DNA from 2 places in the Amycolatopsis sp. NPDC004378 genome. Region 2 is predicted to be linked to the other one. Evidence: riboswitches for the same ligand, from Rfam matches in the RefSeq annotation. Region 2 holds a riboswitch; the other holds the start of a gene.

Region 1 (7,391 bases), on a different contig from region 2:
GCCGGCGGCGGTGACGGCCAAGGCCGACGTGGTCGACCTGATGGCGGCCCTGCAGGCGAGCGTGGACGCGGCGAAGAAGTCCCGCGGCGCGGCGAAGTCCGCTTCGGACGACTCCGAAGAGGACGAGAAGCCGGCGGCGAAGAAGAAGCCCGCGACCCGGAAGCGCGCACCGAAGTCCGCCTGAAGCGCGCCTTGCGTGGTCCGCCACGACCTCGGATGGGTGGTCGTGCCGACACGCCGTCGTGCCGGTCCCGCGTTCGCGTGCTTCGCGGTGGTACCAAGGGGTGCGAGCACACCGGACACGATCGCGGAAAGGTGGACCGGTCATGGAGTGCGCCTCCTGTGACGCGGGAATCGACCACTGCCACGGCACGCTGGTGGTGCACCCGGAAGGCGGGTTCACGGAATGCACGGACGCGGCCTGCGCGGACGGTGACCGCGTCCGGCACGCATTGATCGTCGACTGCCAGGCGCTCGGCAGCGGGTGCGGGTGCGCCGCCGCGGCCGCGAAATCCCTGCTGCGCCAAGCTTCCTGAGCCTCCCGCCAGGACCCGTGAAGGCCTTTCCGGCCGGCGTCACCGTCGGCGGGGGAGGCCTTCCCGGGTTAGGAAGAGGTAAGGAGATAACCCGATCGTGTATGCAGCTGTGTACACGGGCAGGGCGATGTGCTAACACTAACGGGGTCCTTCGGCTCTCCCTCCCCCTCGGAGCCGGAGGACCCTTTACGTCCGGTCCGTTGTGGATCGGCCGAACGGCCTGGCGCGAGCGGCATCGCCGTCGCGCCAGGCCGTTCGAGGGTCACGGATCAGTACCAGTGCGCACGCCCGCCGATCCGGCGGCCGGTGCCGCCCAGGATGGCCAGTGCCACGCCGGCCACCGCGAGAATGATGCCGATGGTGTAAAGCACCGGGATTCCGACGATGAACCCGATGATGAGGAGAATTACACCGAGAACGATCACTTTGCACACACTCCTTCGCATGGGACCCGTCCGGCGTGCCGGCCGGGCGGATGCGCTGTCACCCGGAGGATGGCCAGTTTCCCGGGGCTCCAAACTGCGTCAAATGGAGCAACCCTGCGTCAGTACCGGTAGTGATCGAGCTTGTACGGACCTTCGACGTCGACGCCGATGTAGTCCGCCTGGGCCTTCGTCAGCTTCGTGAGCTTCACCCCGAGCGCGGCCAGGTGCAGCCGGGCCACCTTCTCGTCGAGGTGCTTCGGCAGGCGGTGGACGTCGGTGGCGTACTCGCCGGGCTTGGCGAACAGCTCGATCTGGGCGATGGCCTGGTTGGTGAACGAGTTCGACATCACGAACGACGGGTGGCCGGTCGCGTTGCCGAGGTTCATCAGGCGGCCTTCGGAAAGCACGATGATCGCGTGGCCGTCCGGGAACGTCCATTCGTGCACCTGCGGCTTGATTTCCTTCTTCACGATTCCGGGCAGTTTCGCGAGACCGGCCATGTCGATCTCGTTGTCGAAGTGCCCGACGTTCGCGACGATCGCGTTGTGCTTCATCCGGCTCATCTGGTCCGCGGAAATGATCCCGAAGTTCCCGGTCGTGGTGATGAAGATGTCGCCGTGGCCCACGACGTCGTCCAGTTCGACGACGTCCAGGCCGTCCATGGCCGCCTGCAGCGCGCAGATCGGGTCGATCTCGGTGACCGCGACCCGGGCGCCCTGGCCGCGCAGCGCCTCCACCGCACCCTTGCCGACGTCGCCGTAGCCGCAGACGACCACGCGCTTGCCGCCGATCATCACGTCGGTGGCCCGGTTGAGACCGTCCACAAGGGAGTGCCGGATGCCGTACTTGTTGTCGAACTTGGACTTCGTGACGGAGTCGTTGACGTTCATCGCGGGGAAGAGCAGCTCGCCGTCGCGGGCCAGCTTGTAGAGCCGCTTGACGCCGTTGGTCGTCTCTTCGGTGACGCCGCGGATTTCCTTGGCCATGCGGGTGAAGCGGTCACCGTCGGCCGCGAGGCTCGCGCGCAGCGTGTCGAGGATGATCCGGTACTCCTCGGGGTCCTCTTCGGACGGTTGCGGCACCGCGCCGGCCGCCTCGAACTCGGCTCCCTTGTGGACGAGCAGGGTCGCGTCGCCGCCGTCGTCGAGGATCATGTTCGGCGCCTTGCCGCCCGGGAAAGCGAAGAGCTGGTCGGTGCACCACCAGTACTCTTCGAGCGTCTCGCCCTTCCAGGCGAACACGGCGGTACCGGCCGGGGCGTCGACCGTGCCGCCGGGGCCGACGACGACCGCGGCGGCGGCCTCGTCCTGGGTGGAGAAGATGTTGCAGGACACCCAGCGCACTTCGGCGCCGAGCGCGACGAGCGTCTCGATGAGCACGGCGGTCTGCACGGTCATGTGCAGCGATCCGGCGACGCGCGCGCCCTTGAGCGGCTGCGCGGCGGCGTACTCCTCGCGGATCGCCATCAGGCCGGGCATCTCGTGCTCGGCCAGCCGCAGCTGGGTGCGGCCGGCCTCGGCCAGGGACAGGTCGGCGACGGCGAAGTCCAGACCGTTGCGGGTCTGCAGTTTGTCACTCATTCCTCGAGCTCTTTCCTGACTGCTGGGTTGCGGAACGCTCGGGAGGTGTCGCACGAACCAAAAAGGGCACCTCCCTCGCGGGAGGCGCCCTTGGAGTCGTGGTCCGGGCCGAGCGTGGCGGAATCGAATTCCGTCGCAGCGCCTCTCGGCCCGGAACCAGAATGGCAAAGCCGCCGGGAAGCTGTCAAGCGAGCGAGCGGGCCATGAGAACGTCGTCGACGTCCTCGCCGTCGACGTGGAATTCCCCGCGCAGCACGCCTTCCACGACGAACCCGCAGCGCTCGTAGACGCGGCGCGCCGCGGTGTTGTGACCGAGCACGCGCAGCGTCAGCTTGCGGGCACCGCGCCGCCGCGCCTCGGTCACCGCGGCGTCCACGAGCCGGCGGCCGAGGCCGAGCCCGCGCCGGTCCGGGTCGACGGCGAGCCCGCCGACCACGCGGACGTGCCGGTGCGCCGGGATGCCGAACCCCTCCTCGAGCCAGACGTAGCCGGCGACCACGCCGTCGTGCTCGGCGACGAGGACGTCTTCGGGCCGGGTGCCCTCGTCGAAGAACGGGGTGCCGGGCCGGGGCGGGGGAGCGGGTGAGGACGCCGAGGTCCAGGTGCGCTCGTCGAGCTTGGCGAGCGCGGCTTCGTCGTCGGCGCGGGCCGGGCGGACCGCCGTCATGCGAGCTCCTGCGGGTCGCGGTTGCCTTCGGTACCCATGCTCCGCACCGTAACGGTCAGGCCGGGTCCGCTGCGCCGGTGACGACCGGGCGCGAGCAGCGGCGGGCGCACGGGGGTGGAGTCCTGCGGGAAGCCGTCGGTCACAGGGGAATCGTGGCGCAGCCCGGAACGTCCCGGGAAGGGATTTAGGCCGTCAGTGGCTCAGACGAGGTGCGCGCGCCGCCAGATGGCTTCGGAGCGTCCGCCGATCAGTCCCGCTTCGCGCAGGAACGGCACGATCTTCTCGGCCATCCAGCGCCGGGTCTCGTGGAAGTGCGGGTTGGCCAGCGCCGCGGCCCGGCCTTCGCGCGGGTCGATCCCGACGCTGCGGTACACCCGCGGGTCGATCATGCTGTCGATGACGCCGAACGCGACGAGCGCGGTCCGCACCCGGTGCCGCTGCAGGGCCGCCTTCGACAGCTTCGGCGTCTCCCGCAGCACCTCCTCCTTGGCGAACCGGACGTGCCGGGCCTCCTCGACCACGTGGATGCGGTTGACCGAGCGGATCAGCGGCTGGATGCCGTCGTCGTCCATCATCGAACGCTGCAGCCGGTCGGTGGTCTCCTCGGCGACCAGCACGCTGGCGAACATCGACGGCCCGGCGGCCGTCGCGCCGAACACCTTCGCGGCGCGGTGCACGACCTTCGGGACGCCGTAGCGCGGCACGCCGAGGCGTTCGGCGGTGCGGGCGAACATCACGGAGTGGCGCGTCTCGTCGCCGATCTCCGTCATGGCGTACTGGGCGTGTTCGGTGCGCGCGTCGAGGTCGAAGACGTAGCGGGCGAGCAGCTGCATCAGGACGATCTCGAACCACAGGCCGACGCTCATGATGCTGGCGATCTCGTGCTTGGACAGCTCGATCCGCTGCTCGGGCGTCAGCCGCGCCCAGAGGTCGGTGCCGTGGAGGGAGACGCGCTCCAGCGGCATGTACGCCTTGCCGTCGGCGAGCGGCGCGGCCCAGTCGATGTCGACGTACGGGTCGTAGGAGTTCTTCGCGGAGCTTTTGAGCAGGCGAGCCGCGGTGACGTCCCGGTCCTGGGCTTCGACGCCCATGGCGACCTCCGAAAGTAGGGGGTACGCGGTGTACTAGTTACTTGCGGCGAGCGTACACCCGCGCACGGGTCTTGAGTAGGCTTCCGGGGTGACCAAGGTCGACGGACGGGCGACGCGCTGGGCGGGCCAGCAGGAACGGCGCCGCGCGGAGTTCGTCGACGCGGCGCTGGCGGCGATCGCCGAGCACGGCCCGGACGTCTCGACCGAGCAGATCGCCGAACGCGCCGGCGTCGCGCGCACCCGTCTCTACAAGCACTTCGACGACGCGGCCGACCTCCAGCGGGCGATCGCCGGGCGCGCGGCCGAGCTGGTCACCGCCGAGCTCCAGCCGCTCTGGCACCCCTCGGGCTCGCCGAACGAGATGATCTCGACCGTGATCTCGACCCACCTGCGCTGGCTGACCGAGCACGTCCACCTGCACCGCTACCTGGCCCGCGCGGCGCCGGGCCCGACGGACGTCCGCGGCACGATCGCCCGCCACCTGAGCCGGCTGTTCTCGGGCTACCTGACGGCGTTCGGGCTCGACCCGGCCCCGGCCGACACCGTCGCGTTCGGCCTGGTCGGCTACGTCGAATCGGCGACGACCCGCTGGCTCGACCACCCGGGCACGCTCAGCCTCGAGCAGCTGACCGCGCAGCTCAGCGGGTCGATCTGGGCGATGCTGGACCACACGCTGCGCGCGGGCGGGGTGAAGCTGGACCCCGACCGGCCGTTGCCGCTGCCCGACGGGCTCTAGTCTTCGCGCGAGAATTCGGCCCGCACGCCCAGCAGCCGCACCGCGCGGGTCAGCTCGAACATGCCGAGCACCTCCTGCGCGGCCCGGTCGATCTCGTCGGCGTCCGACGTCGGCGCCGGCAAGGTGATGCTGTGGGTGTGGGTCAGGAACGGCACGAACCGGACCTTGACCGCGACCCGCGCCGCCGGGCGGCCTTCGTCGAGCACGTCCTGCGAGACGCGCTTCGCGAGTGCCGACACCTCGGCCGCCATCTCCGCGGGGTCCGTGAGGTCGCGCTGGAACGTCGTCTCGCGGCTGCGTGAGCGGGCCACCCAGGGGGTCGCGCTGACCTCCGCGTCGCTGATGCCGCCGCCGAGCAGCCGCAGCCACGGGCCGGTCTTGGGGCCGAACCGCGCCGCGAGCTCCGCCGCGTCCGCGCCGGCCAGGTCGAGGACCGTGTGGACCCCGAGCTCGGCGAGCTTCTTCGCCGTCTTCCCGCCGATGCCCCACAGCGCGTCGGTCGGGCGCGCGGCCATGACCTCCCACCAGTTCGCCTGCGTCAGCCGGAAGATCCCGCCCGGCTTGCCGAACCCGGTGGCGAGCTTGGCCCGCAGCTTGTTGTCCCCGATCCCGACCGCGCACGACAACCCGGTCTCGCGGGCCACCGCCTCCTTGATCGCGGCCGCCAGGGCCTCCGGGTCGTCGGCCTCCGCCCCGACGAACGCCTCGTCCCAGCCGAGCACCTCCACCACGACCGGGAACTCCCGCACCACGGCCATCACGTGCTCGGACACCTCGAGGTAGGCCGGCGGGTCGCTCGGCAGGAAGACGGCGTCCGGGCAGCGCTTGGCGGCGATCCGCAGCGGCATGCCGGACTGGACCCCGAACTCGCGGGCCTCGTAGGACGCGGTCGCCACGACGGCGCGTTCCGCAGGGTCGCCGTTGCCGCCGACCACGACGGGCCGCCCGCGCAGCTCCGGGCGGCGGGCGATCTCGACCGCGGCGATGAACTGGTCGAGGTCGACGTGCAGGACCCACTTCACGGGCCCAGTCTGCCTCAGAACGTCAGACGCGGTGGCGTGCCACGTGGGTCCAGACGGTGCCGGTCAGGGCGACGATCCCGCAGAGCGTCACCCCGGGGTCGGGCAAGACCAGGCCGAGGACCAGGAGAGACACGGCGACGACGTCGAAGCCGATCAGCAGGGCGCTCCGGAGGGCGCGCGACTTCGGGCGCTTGCCGTCGCGCAGCGCGGCGGCCAGGTCGGGGTCACTGAGCTCGAGGTTCCGCTCGATCTTCTCGAGCTCGGTGCGATCGTGGTGGCTGAGCATCGGGGTACTCCTTCGGCGCCGAACCCGCCGTATCGCCAGAGCGAATACCCAATAGTCCCCCCGGCGAACCGCCAATCGCCTTCTCATTTCGTGCTTTTTGCTGCTCCGACCGGGTGATCCGCGCTCCGTGACCGGTCCCGGTCACGCTAGGTTCGCCGTGCACGAGCCGGTCAGGCCGGCTTCGCGCCGGGACGTGGCCGGTCAGGACCTTCAAAAAGCGGAGGACTCGATGACCCTGCCCACCGAGCCGATCGGCAGCATCCCGCGTCCGGACTACCTCGTCGAGGGGCTCGGCGAGTTCGCGGGCGGCCGGATCGACGCCGCGGCGCTCACCGAGCTGGAGAGCCGCGCGCTGGCCGACACGATCAAGCGCTTCGAGGAGACCGGCTCGCCGGTGCTCACCGACGGCGAACAGGGAAAGCCGAGCTTCGCGACGTACCCGCTGGCCGGGCTCGAGGCCCTGGCCCCGGACGGCGTCGTCATCCCGTTCGCCGACGGGCACACCCGGCAGCTGCCGCGCCTCACGGCGGGCCCGTTCCGCTACGCGACCCACGCCGATTCCTATCTGACGCGCGCGAAAACCCTCACGGACAAACCGGTCAAGCAGGCCGTGATCGCCGCGTCGGCGATCTCCCTGATCTACCCGGGCGACGGCATCGAGGGCTACTCGCAGGAGCAGTTCGTCGCCGACCTCGTCGACGAGGCCGAAGCGGACATCCGCCGCAGCCTGGACGCGGGCGCGGCCAGTGTGCAGATCGACTTCACCGAAGGCCGGCTGTCGCTGAAGCTCGACCCGTCGGGCGGGCTGCTGCGGCAGTTCGTCGATCTGAACAACGCCGTGCTCGACCGGTTCACGGCCGAGGAGCGCGCGAAGATCGGCGTCCACACCTGCCCGGGCGGTGACCAGGATTCGGTGCACAGCCTCGATGTCGACTACGCGGGCCTGCTGCCGACGCTGTTCCAGCTCAAGGCGGGCACCTTCTACGTCCAGCTCGCGAGCGAGGCCGAGCCGACCCGCGCCCTGCAGGTGATCGCCGACCACCTCCAG
Region 2 (7,391 bases):
TCATCTCCGACCCGAAGTCGCTCGGCATCGGCGGTTCGATGTTCCTGTTCGCCGGCATCAACGTGGTGCTGTTCGTGCTCACGAAGTGGCTGGTGCCCGAGACGAAGGGGCGTTCGCTCGAGCAGATCGAGCTCGACCTCCGGGCGCGCCAGGGCGTCGCGGCCAAGAGCTGACCCCGGGGGGGGCTTGACGGCGGGGCACGGGATCCGTGCCCCGCCGCTTCAGTGCGCGGGGGCGGTGACGAGCCCGAGTTTGCCCGCCAGGCGCCCGATCCAGGCTTCGACCTCGTCCGGCGAACGGTCCGGCAGCCCGAAGATCGTCTCGGTCACGCCGAGGGAATCCAGGTGCGCCAGGCGTTCCGGGTCCGGCCGCTCGCCGAGGGCGCAGATCCGCGGCGCCCCCGCCCGGCCTTCCGCGAGCCAGATCTCCTTCAGCAGGGCCACGTGCCCGTCCAGGTCCGTGTCCGCCGGCGTCGTGATCCAGCCGTCCGCGTGCCGCGCGATCCAGCGGAACGTCTTCTCCGTCGGGCCCGCGCCCAGCAGCACCGGGATGTGCGGCTGGACCGGCTTGGGCCACGCCCAGCTCGGTCCGAACGAGACGAACTCACCGGCGTAGGAAGCCTCTTCCTGTGTCCACAGTGCACTCATCGCCTCGAGGTACTCGCGCAGCGCGGTGCGGCGGCGGTGGCCCGGGACGCCGTGGTCGGTCAGCTCGTCGACGTTCCAGCCGAAGCCGGTGCCGAGCGTGACGCGGCCGCCGGAGAGGTGGTCGAGGCTCGCGATCGTCTTGGCGAGCGTGATCGGGTCGCTCTCCACCGGGAGGGCCACCGCCGTCGACAGCCGGATCCGCGACGTCACCGCCGCGGCCGTCGCCAGGGCCACCCACGGGTCCAGGGTGCGGCTGTAGCGGTCGTCGGGCAGGGACGCGTCGCCGGTGCGCGGGTGCGGTGACTCGCGTTTCACCGGGATGTGCGTGTGCTCGGGCACGTAGAAGGTGGCGAACCCCGCGGCTTCCGCGGCGCGCGCCGCGGAAGCGGGGGTGATGCCCCGGTCGCTGGTGAACAGCACGATTCCGTAGTCCACGCGTGGAGCGTATTAGAACGTGTTTCAGTTTTCAAGGTGGGTCGGGACCGCGAAAAGTACCAACGCGAACGCGGAGAGTAACGTCGTGGGCCGCTCGAACGATGGTGGAGGAGCCCGGGGTGAGCAGGCGGGGAGCAGAGCGCCCGCGCCCGGTGCGGCAGGGTGGGCGCAACCGGGAAAGACGCGGAGGCAGGGTGAACCCGAAAATCCATTGTGGACTCACGGTGTCCCAGTCAGTGGACGCGCCGGCGGGGCGGGATGGCGTGCGCGCACCCGGTTCCAGTACCGTGGACCACAGGTCGAGAGGCGCTGCAACGGACCGCCGGGTCCGCCACGCTCGACCGGGAACCACCGACCAAGGGCGCCTCCCGGATGAGGGAGGCTGCCGATGAACCCCAATGAGTCCGAAGCCACCGCGCGCCTGCGCGAGCTGCTCGGCCGGCGGGTGGCGGTGCTCGACGGTGCCTGGGGCACCATGCTGCAGGGCGCCGGGCTGACCCCGGCCGACTACCGCGGCGACCGCTTCGGCGAGCACACCCACGACGTCACCGGTGACCCCGACCTGCTGAACCTCACCCGCCCGGACGTCATCCTCGACGTCCACCGCCAGTACCTCGCGGCCGGCGCGGACATCACCACGACGAACACCTTCACGGCCACCAGCATCGGCCAGGCCGACTACGGCCTCCAGGACCACGTCCGCGAGATGAACGTCCGCGGGGCGCAGCTGGCCCGCCAGGCCGCCGACGAGCTGGGCGGGAAGTTCGTCGCCGGGTCGATCGGGCCGCTGAACGTCACCCTCAGCCTGTCGCCGAAGGTCGACGACCCCGCCTACCGCGCGGTGACGTTCGAGCAGGTCAAGGCGGCCTACGCGGAGCAGATCGCCGGGCTCGCCGAGGGCGGCGTCGACCTGCTGCTGATCGAGACGATCTTCGACACGCTCAACTGCAAGGCCGCGATCGCCGCCGCCCGCGACGTCGCGCCGCACCTGCCGCTGTGGATCTCGGTGACGATCGTCGACCTGAGCGGCCGGACGCTCTCGGGCCAGACCGTCGAGGCGTTCTGGAGCTCCATCGAGCACGCGAAACCGCTGGTCGTCGGCGTGAACTGCTCGCTGGGCGCGGAAGAGATGCGCCCGCACGTCGAGGAGCTCGCCCGGATCGCCGACGCCTACGTCGCCTGCCACCCGAACGCCGGGCTGCCCAACGCCTTCGGCGGCTACGACCAGACCCCGGAGGAGACCGCCGGGCTGATCGGCGGGTTCGCCCGCGAAGGCCTGGTCAACCTGGTCGGCGGCTGCTGCGGCACCAGCCCGGCGCACATCGCGAAGATCGCCGAAGCCGCGAAGGACGTCACACCGCGGGAGGTGCCCGCGCCGCGCACGCACACCCGGTTCAGCGGGCTCGAGCCGTTCGGCATCGGCGCCGACACCGGGTTCGTGATGATCGGCGAACGGACCAACGTCACCGGCTCCAAGCGGTTCCGCCGGCTCATCGAGTCGGGCGACCACCAGGCGGCCGTCGACGTCGCGCTGGAGCAGGTCCGGGGCGGGGCCAACCTGCTCGACGTCAACATGGACGCCGACCTGCTCGAGTCCGAGGAGGCGATGACGACCTTCCTCAACCTCATCGCCACCGAGCCCGAGGTCGCGCGGATCCCGGTCATGGTCGACAGCTCCAAGTGGAGCGTGCTCGAAGCCGGCCTGCGCTGCCTGCAGGGCAAGGGCGTGGTCAACTCGATCAGCCTCAAGGAGGGCGAGGAGCCGTTCCTCGCGCAGGCCCGCACCGTCCGCAACTACGGCGCCGGCGTCGTCGTGATGGCCTTCGACGAGCGGGGCCAGGCCGACACCGCCGACCGCAAGGTCGAGATCTGCGCCCGCGCCTACGACCTGCTCACGCAGGAGGCCGGCTTCGCGGGCGAGGACATCATCTTCGACCCGAACGTCCTCGCCGTCGCCACCGGCATCGCCGAGCACAACGGCTACGCGAAGGCGTTCATCGACGCGTTGCCGAGGATCAAGGAGCGCTGCCCCGGCGTCCACATCTCCGGCGGCATCTCGAACCTGTCGTTCTCCTTCCGCGGCAACGACGTCGTCCGCGAGGCGATGCACTCGGCGTTCCTGTTCCACGCCATGAAGGCCGGCCTGGACATGGGCATCGTGAACGCCGGCCAGCTCGCGGTCTACGAAGACATCCCGAAGGACCTCCTCGAGCTGGTCGAGGACGTGCTCTTCGACCGCCGCGAAGACGCGACGGACCGGCTGGTCAGCTTCGCCGAGAACGTCAAGGGCAGCGGCACCAAGCGCGTCGTGGACCTCTCGTGGCGCGAAGGCAGCGTCGAGGCGCGGCTGTCGCACGCGCTGGTGCACGGCATCGTCGACTACATCGAGGACGACACCGAAGAGGCGCGGCAGCAGCTGGCCCGGCCCCTCGACGTCATCGAGGGGCCGCTGATGGACGGCATGAAGATCGTCGGCGACCTGTTCGGCTCCGGCAAGATGTTCCTGCCGCAGGTGGTCAAGAGCGCGCGCGTGATGAAGCGGTCCGTCGCCTACCTCGAGCCGTTCATGGAGGCGGAGAAGGAGAAGGCGCGCCAGGAAGGCCGGCTGGCCTCGAGCGGCGGCCAGGGCAAGATCGTGCTCGCCACGGTGAAGGGCGACGTCCACGACATCGGCAAGAACATCGTCGGGGTCGTGCTCGGCTGCAACAACTACGAGGTGATCGACCTCGGCGTGATGGTGCCGGCCGCGAAGATCCTCGACACGGCCGTCACCGAAGGCGCCGACGCGGTCGGGCTGTCCGGGCTGATCACGCCGTCGCTGGACGAGATGGTCGCGGTCGCGACCGAGATGCAGCGGCGCGGGCTGAAGCTGCCCCTGCTGATCGGCGGCGCGACGACGTCCCGTCAGCACACCGCGGTCAAGATCGCGCCGGCCTACGACAACGCGACCGTCCACGTGCTGGACGCGTCGCGCGTGGTCGGGGTCGTGTCCGACCTGCTCGACCCCGACCGGTCGATCGCGCTCGCCGAGAAGAACCGCGCCGATCAGGAGGTGCTGCGCGAGCAGCACGCGAGCAAGCAGCGCCGCCCGATGCTCACCCTCGAGCAGACGCGGCTGAACCGCGAGCAGGTGGTGTTCGCCGACCTGCCGGAGCCGCTGTTCACCGGCACGCGGGTCGTCGAGCCGGCGATCGCCGAGCTGCGCGAGATGATCGACTGGCAGTTCCTGTTCCTGGCCTGGCAGCTCAAGGGCAAGTACCCGGCGATCCTGGAGCAGCCGGTCGCGCGTGAGCTGTTCGACGACGCGAACACACTGCTCGACCAGATCATCGCGGACGGCAGCTTCACCGCGAAGGGCGCGTACGCGTTCTGGCCGGCCCACAGCGAGGGCGACGACATCCTGCTCGACGGCGAGTTCTCGCACGTCGCGTTCCCGATGCTGCGCCAGCAGACGTCGAAGCCGGAGGACCGCGCCAACCGCTGCCTGGCCGACTACATCGCGCCGGAAGGCGACCACCTCGGCGGCTTCGCGGTCGCGATCCACGGCGCCGAGAAGTTGGCCGCGAAGTACGAAGCCGAGCAGGACGACTACCGCGCGATCATGGTGAAGGCGCTGGCCGACCGCCTCGCCGAGGCGTTCGCCGAGCACATCCACCTGCGGGCCCGCCGCGACTGGTTCGAGCCCGACGCCGAGCCGAAGCTGGAGGACCTGCACGCGGAGCGCTTCCGCGGGATCCGCCCGGCATTGGGCTACCCGGCCAGCCCGGACCACAGCCAGAAGCGCGAGCTGTTCGCGCTGCTGGAGGCGGACCGCCTGGGCATGGACCTGACGGAGTCGTTCGCGATGACGCCGGCGGCGAGCGTGTCCGGGCTGATCTTCGCGCACCCGGACTCCCGCTACTTCACCGTCGGCCGCCTCGGCCGCGACCAGATCGAGGACTACGCGCGGCGCAAGGGCGTCGAGGTCGCCGAGGTCGAGCAGTGGCTGCGGCCGAACCTGGCCTACGAACCCGACGCGTAGTCCTTCAGCTCGATGTCGGTGGCGAACTTGTCGGTCGCCTTCAGCATCAGGCCGAGCAGGAACCGCGACTTGAACGTCCAGTCGCGCATCTTGATGCGGAACGGGGACGGCGGCGCGAGGAACGGGCCCGCGCTGCCGCGTTGCGAGATCTTCGCGTAGCCGCGGAACTGCTCCTCGTAGCGGGCGAAGGCGGCGCGGTGGTCGCCGTCCGCGGCGAGGAGCTCGCCGGCGAGCACGTACGCGCCGACGACGGCCAGGCCGGTGCCGAAGCCGCCGAGGGTGTTGCCGTAGGCGGCGTCGCCGAGCAGGACGACGCGGCCGCGTGAGTAGTGGTCGATGGTGACGCGCGCCAGCGAGTCGAGGTAGAACTCGCGGGCCTGCGGGATCTTCGCGACCAGCTCGGGCACCCGCCAGCCGGCGCCGCGGTAGGCCTCGGCCAGCAGTTGCCGCTGCCGGCCGGTGTCCGCGCGGTCGTAGTCCAGCTCCGGTGACGCGAAGACGAAGAACGCCGACGCCTTCGGCCCGCCGACCGCGGTCATCCGGCCCGGCTCGTTGTACATGACCGGGTCGCCGTCCGCGACCTCCGCGCCCAGCTCGGCCAGGGCGTAGTAGTGGCCGAGGAACGTGACGTAGTCGCGTTCCGGGCCGAAGGCCAGCCGCCGGACGGCCGAGTGGATGCCGTCGGCGCCGACGACGAGGTCGAACCGGCGGGGCTCGGCGTGGGCGAAGGTGACGTCGACGCCGTCGGACGTCTCGGCCAGCGACGTGATGGTGTCGCCGAAGAGGTACTCGCAGTGCGGTGCGGTGTGCTCGTACAGGATGTCGGCCAGGTCGCCGCGGCGGATCTCGATGTCGCCGCCGGTGAACTCGCCGGGGATGACCGCCCGCGCCCGCCCCTCGGCGTCGACGATCGTCTGGTCGGTGCCGCCGGTCTGGCGGGCCAGGACGTCATCGAGGATGCCCATGCGCTCGAGCACGGTCCGGTGGGTGGCGCCCTTGAAGTCGACGGCCTGCCCGCCGGGCCGCACCGCCGGGGCGCGTTCGACGACGGTGACGGTGCAGCCGTAGCGGGCCAGCCAGAGGGCGAGGGCGGGGCCGGCGATGCTGGCGCCGGAGATCAGGACGCTGAGGTGCTTCATGCCGTGGTTCTTCATGCCGCCGAGCTTCGCGGCCGTCGCTTACCGGTCCCTGGCGAAGCGCTGACGGCCGCCGTCAGCGACTGTCGCGAGTGGACTGCGCGCGGTCCGTCACGACGGAAAATTCCCGGCCGTGACCCCGGCTTTCCCGCCGGTTTCCGCGTGTTGACCGCGATCCGATCGGCGGGCACCATTTCCGGCGGGGGAGAGGGGTCGGCGATGCCGGTCAGCGAACTGCCACCTGCGGCCACCACACTCGGCGAGCTGCTGCGCAACGGGGAGCGGGCCCTCGAGGCCGACGGCGACCTGCGCGCCGGCCGGGAGTGGTTCGACCGCGCGTACCGCGCCGCGGAAGCCGAGGGCGACGGCACGGCGATGGCCCGCGCCGCGCTGGGCATGGGCGGGTTGTGGGTCCACGAGCACCGGAGCGCGCCCGCGGCGGCATTGCTGCAGGCCCGGCTGCGCGCGGCGCGCGCGGCGGTCGACCCCGGGTCCTCGCTGGCCTTGCGCCTCAAGGCCCGGCTCGCGGGCGAAGCCGACTACGTGGCCGGTGAGAGCAACGAGATCCTCGCGGTCCTCGAAGAGGCCAAGCGCGCGGGCGACCCGGTGGCCTGGGCCGAAGCCGCCAGCCTGGCCCACCACTGCCTGCTCGGACCGGACCACGGCGGCCAGCGCCGCGCGCTGGCCCAGGAGCTGATCACCGAGGGCTTCCGCACCGGGCGGCGCAGCGACCTGCTGATGGGCATGCTCTGGCGCACGGTCGACCTCTTCCTCGACGGCGACCCGCACGCCCAGCGCGGGCTCGCGGACCTGCGCGGCCTGCTGGCCGACCGCGACCACCTCGCGGTCGGGTTCGTGCTCGACGCGATCGACGTCATGCTCAGCATCCGCGCGGGCCGGTTCGCCGACGCCGAAGCGCGCGCCGCGGCCTGCGCGGAACGCGGCGAGCAGGCCGGGGACGCCGACGCGACCGGCTGGTTCACCGCGCAGCTGGGCGCCATCCGCTGGTACCAGGGCCGGGTCGCCGAGGTGCTGCCGGTGGTGCGGGAGACGGTGAACTCGCCGACGCTCAGCGCGGTGGACAACGCGCTCGTCGCTGGCCTGGCCGTCGCGGCGGCGGCCGCCGGGGACGAACGCGAAGCCGCCGGAGCC

The links. Region 2 has a riboswitch for S-adenosylhomocysteine ahead of metH (methionine synthase). Riboswitches for the same ligand answer to the same signal wherever they lie in the genome.
Region 1: it holds a riboswitch for S-adenosylhomocysteine, as region 2 does, so the genes downstream of both, ahcY (adenosylhomocysteinase) here and metH (methionine synthase) in region 2, are expected to answer to the same signal.

The regions. Positions count from the first base shown of each region.
Region 1 covers NZ_JBSGDR010000035.1:28,112-35,502, reverse strand. Annotated here, with positions in the region: gene ku (non-homologous end joining protein Ku) at 1-184, shown strand, start outside; gene ACWEN0_RS46585 (hypothetical protein) at 327-536, shown strand; gene ACWEN0_RS46580 (hypothetical protein) at 806-961, opposite strand; gene ahcY (adenosylhomocysteinase) at 1,081-2,541, opposite strand; S-adenosyl-L-homocysteine riboswitch at 2,617-2,694, opposite strand; gene ACWEN0_RS46570 (N-acetyltransferase family protein) at 2,726-3,208, opposite strand; gene ACWEN0_RS46565 (hypothetical protein) at 3,205-3,351, opposite strand; gene ACWEN0_RS46560 (AurF N-oxygenase family protein) at 3,409-4,299, opposite strand; gene ACWEN0_RS46555 (TetR/AcrR family transcriptional regulator) at 4,388-5,035, shown strand; gene ACWEN0_RS46550 (DNA polymerase IV) at 5,032-6,057, opposite strand; gene ACWEN0_RS46545 (DUF3040 domain-containing protein) at 6,080-6,343, opposite strand; gene ACWEN0_RS46540 (cobalamin-independent methionine synthase II family protein) at 6,573-7,391, shown strand, end outside.
Region 2 covers NZ_JBSGDR010000003.1:29,891-37,281, forward strand. Annotated here, with positions in the region: gene ACWEN0_RS11740 (sugar porter family MFS transporter) at 1-173, shown strand, start outside; gene ACWEN0_RS11745 (TIGR03619 family F420-dependent LLM class oxidoreductase) at 222-1,082, opposite strand; S-adenosyl-L-homocysteine riboswitch at 1,378-1,456, shown strand; gene metH (methionine synthase) at 1,471-5,103, shown strand; gene ACWEN0_RS11755 (FAD-dependent monooxygenase) at 5,085-6,242, opposite strand; gene ACWEN0_RS11760 (hypothetical protein) at 6,459-7,391, shown strand, end outside.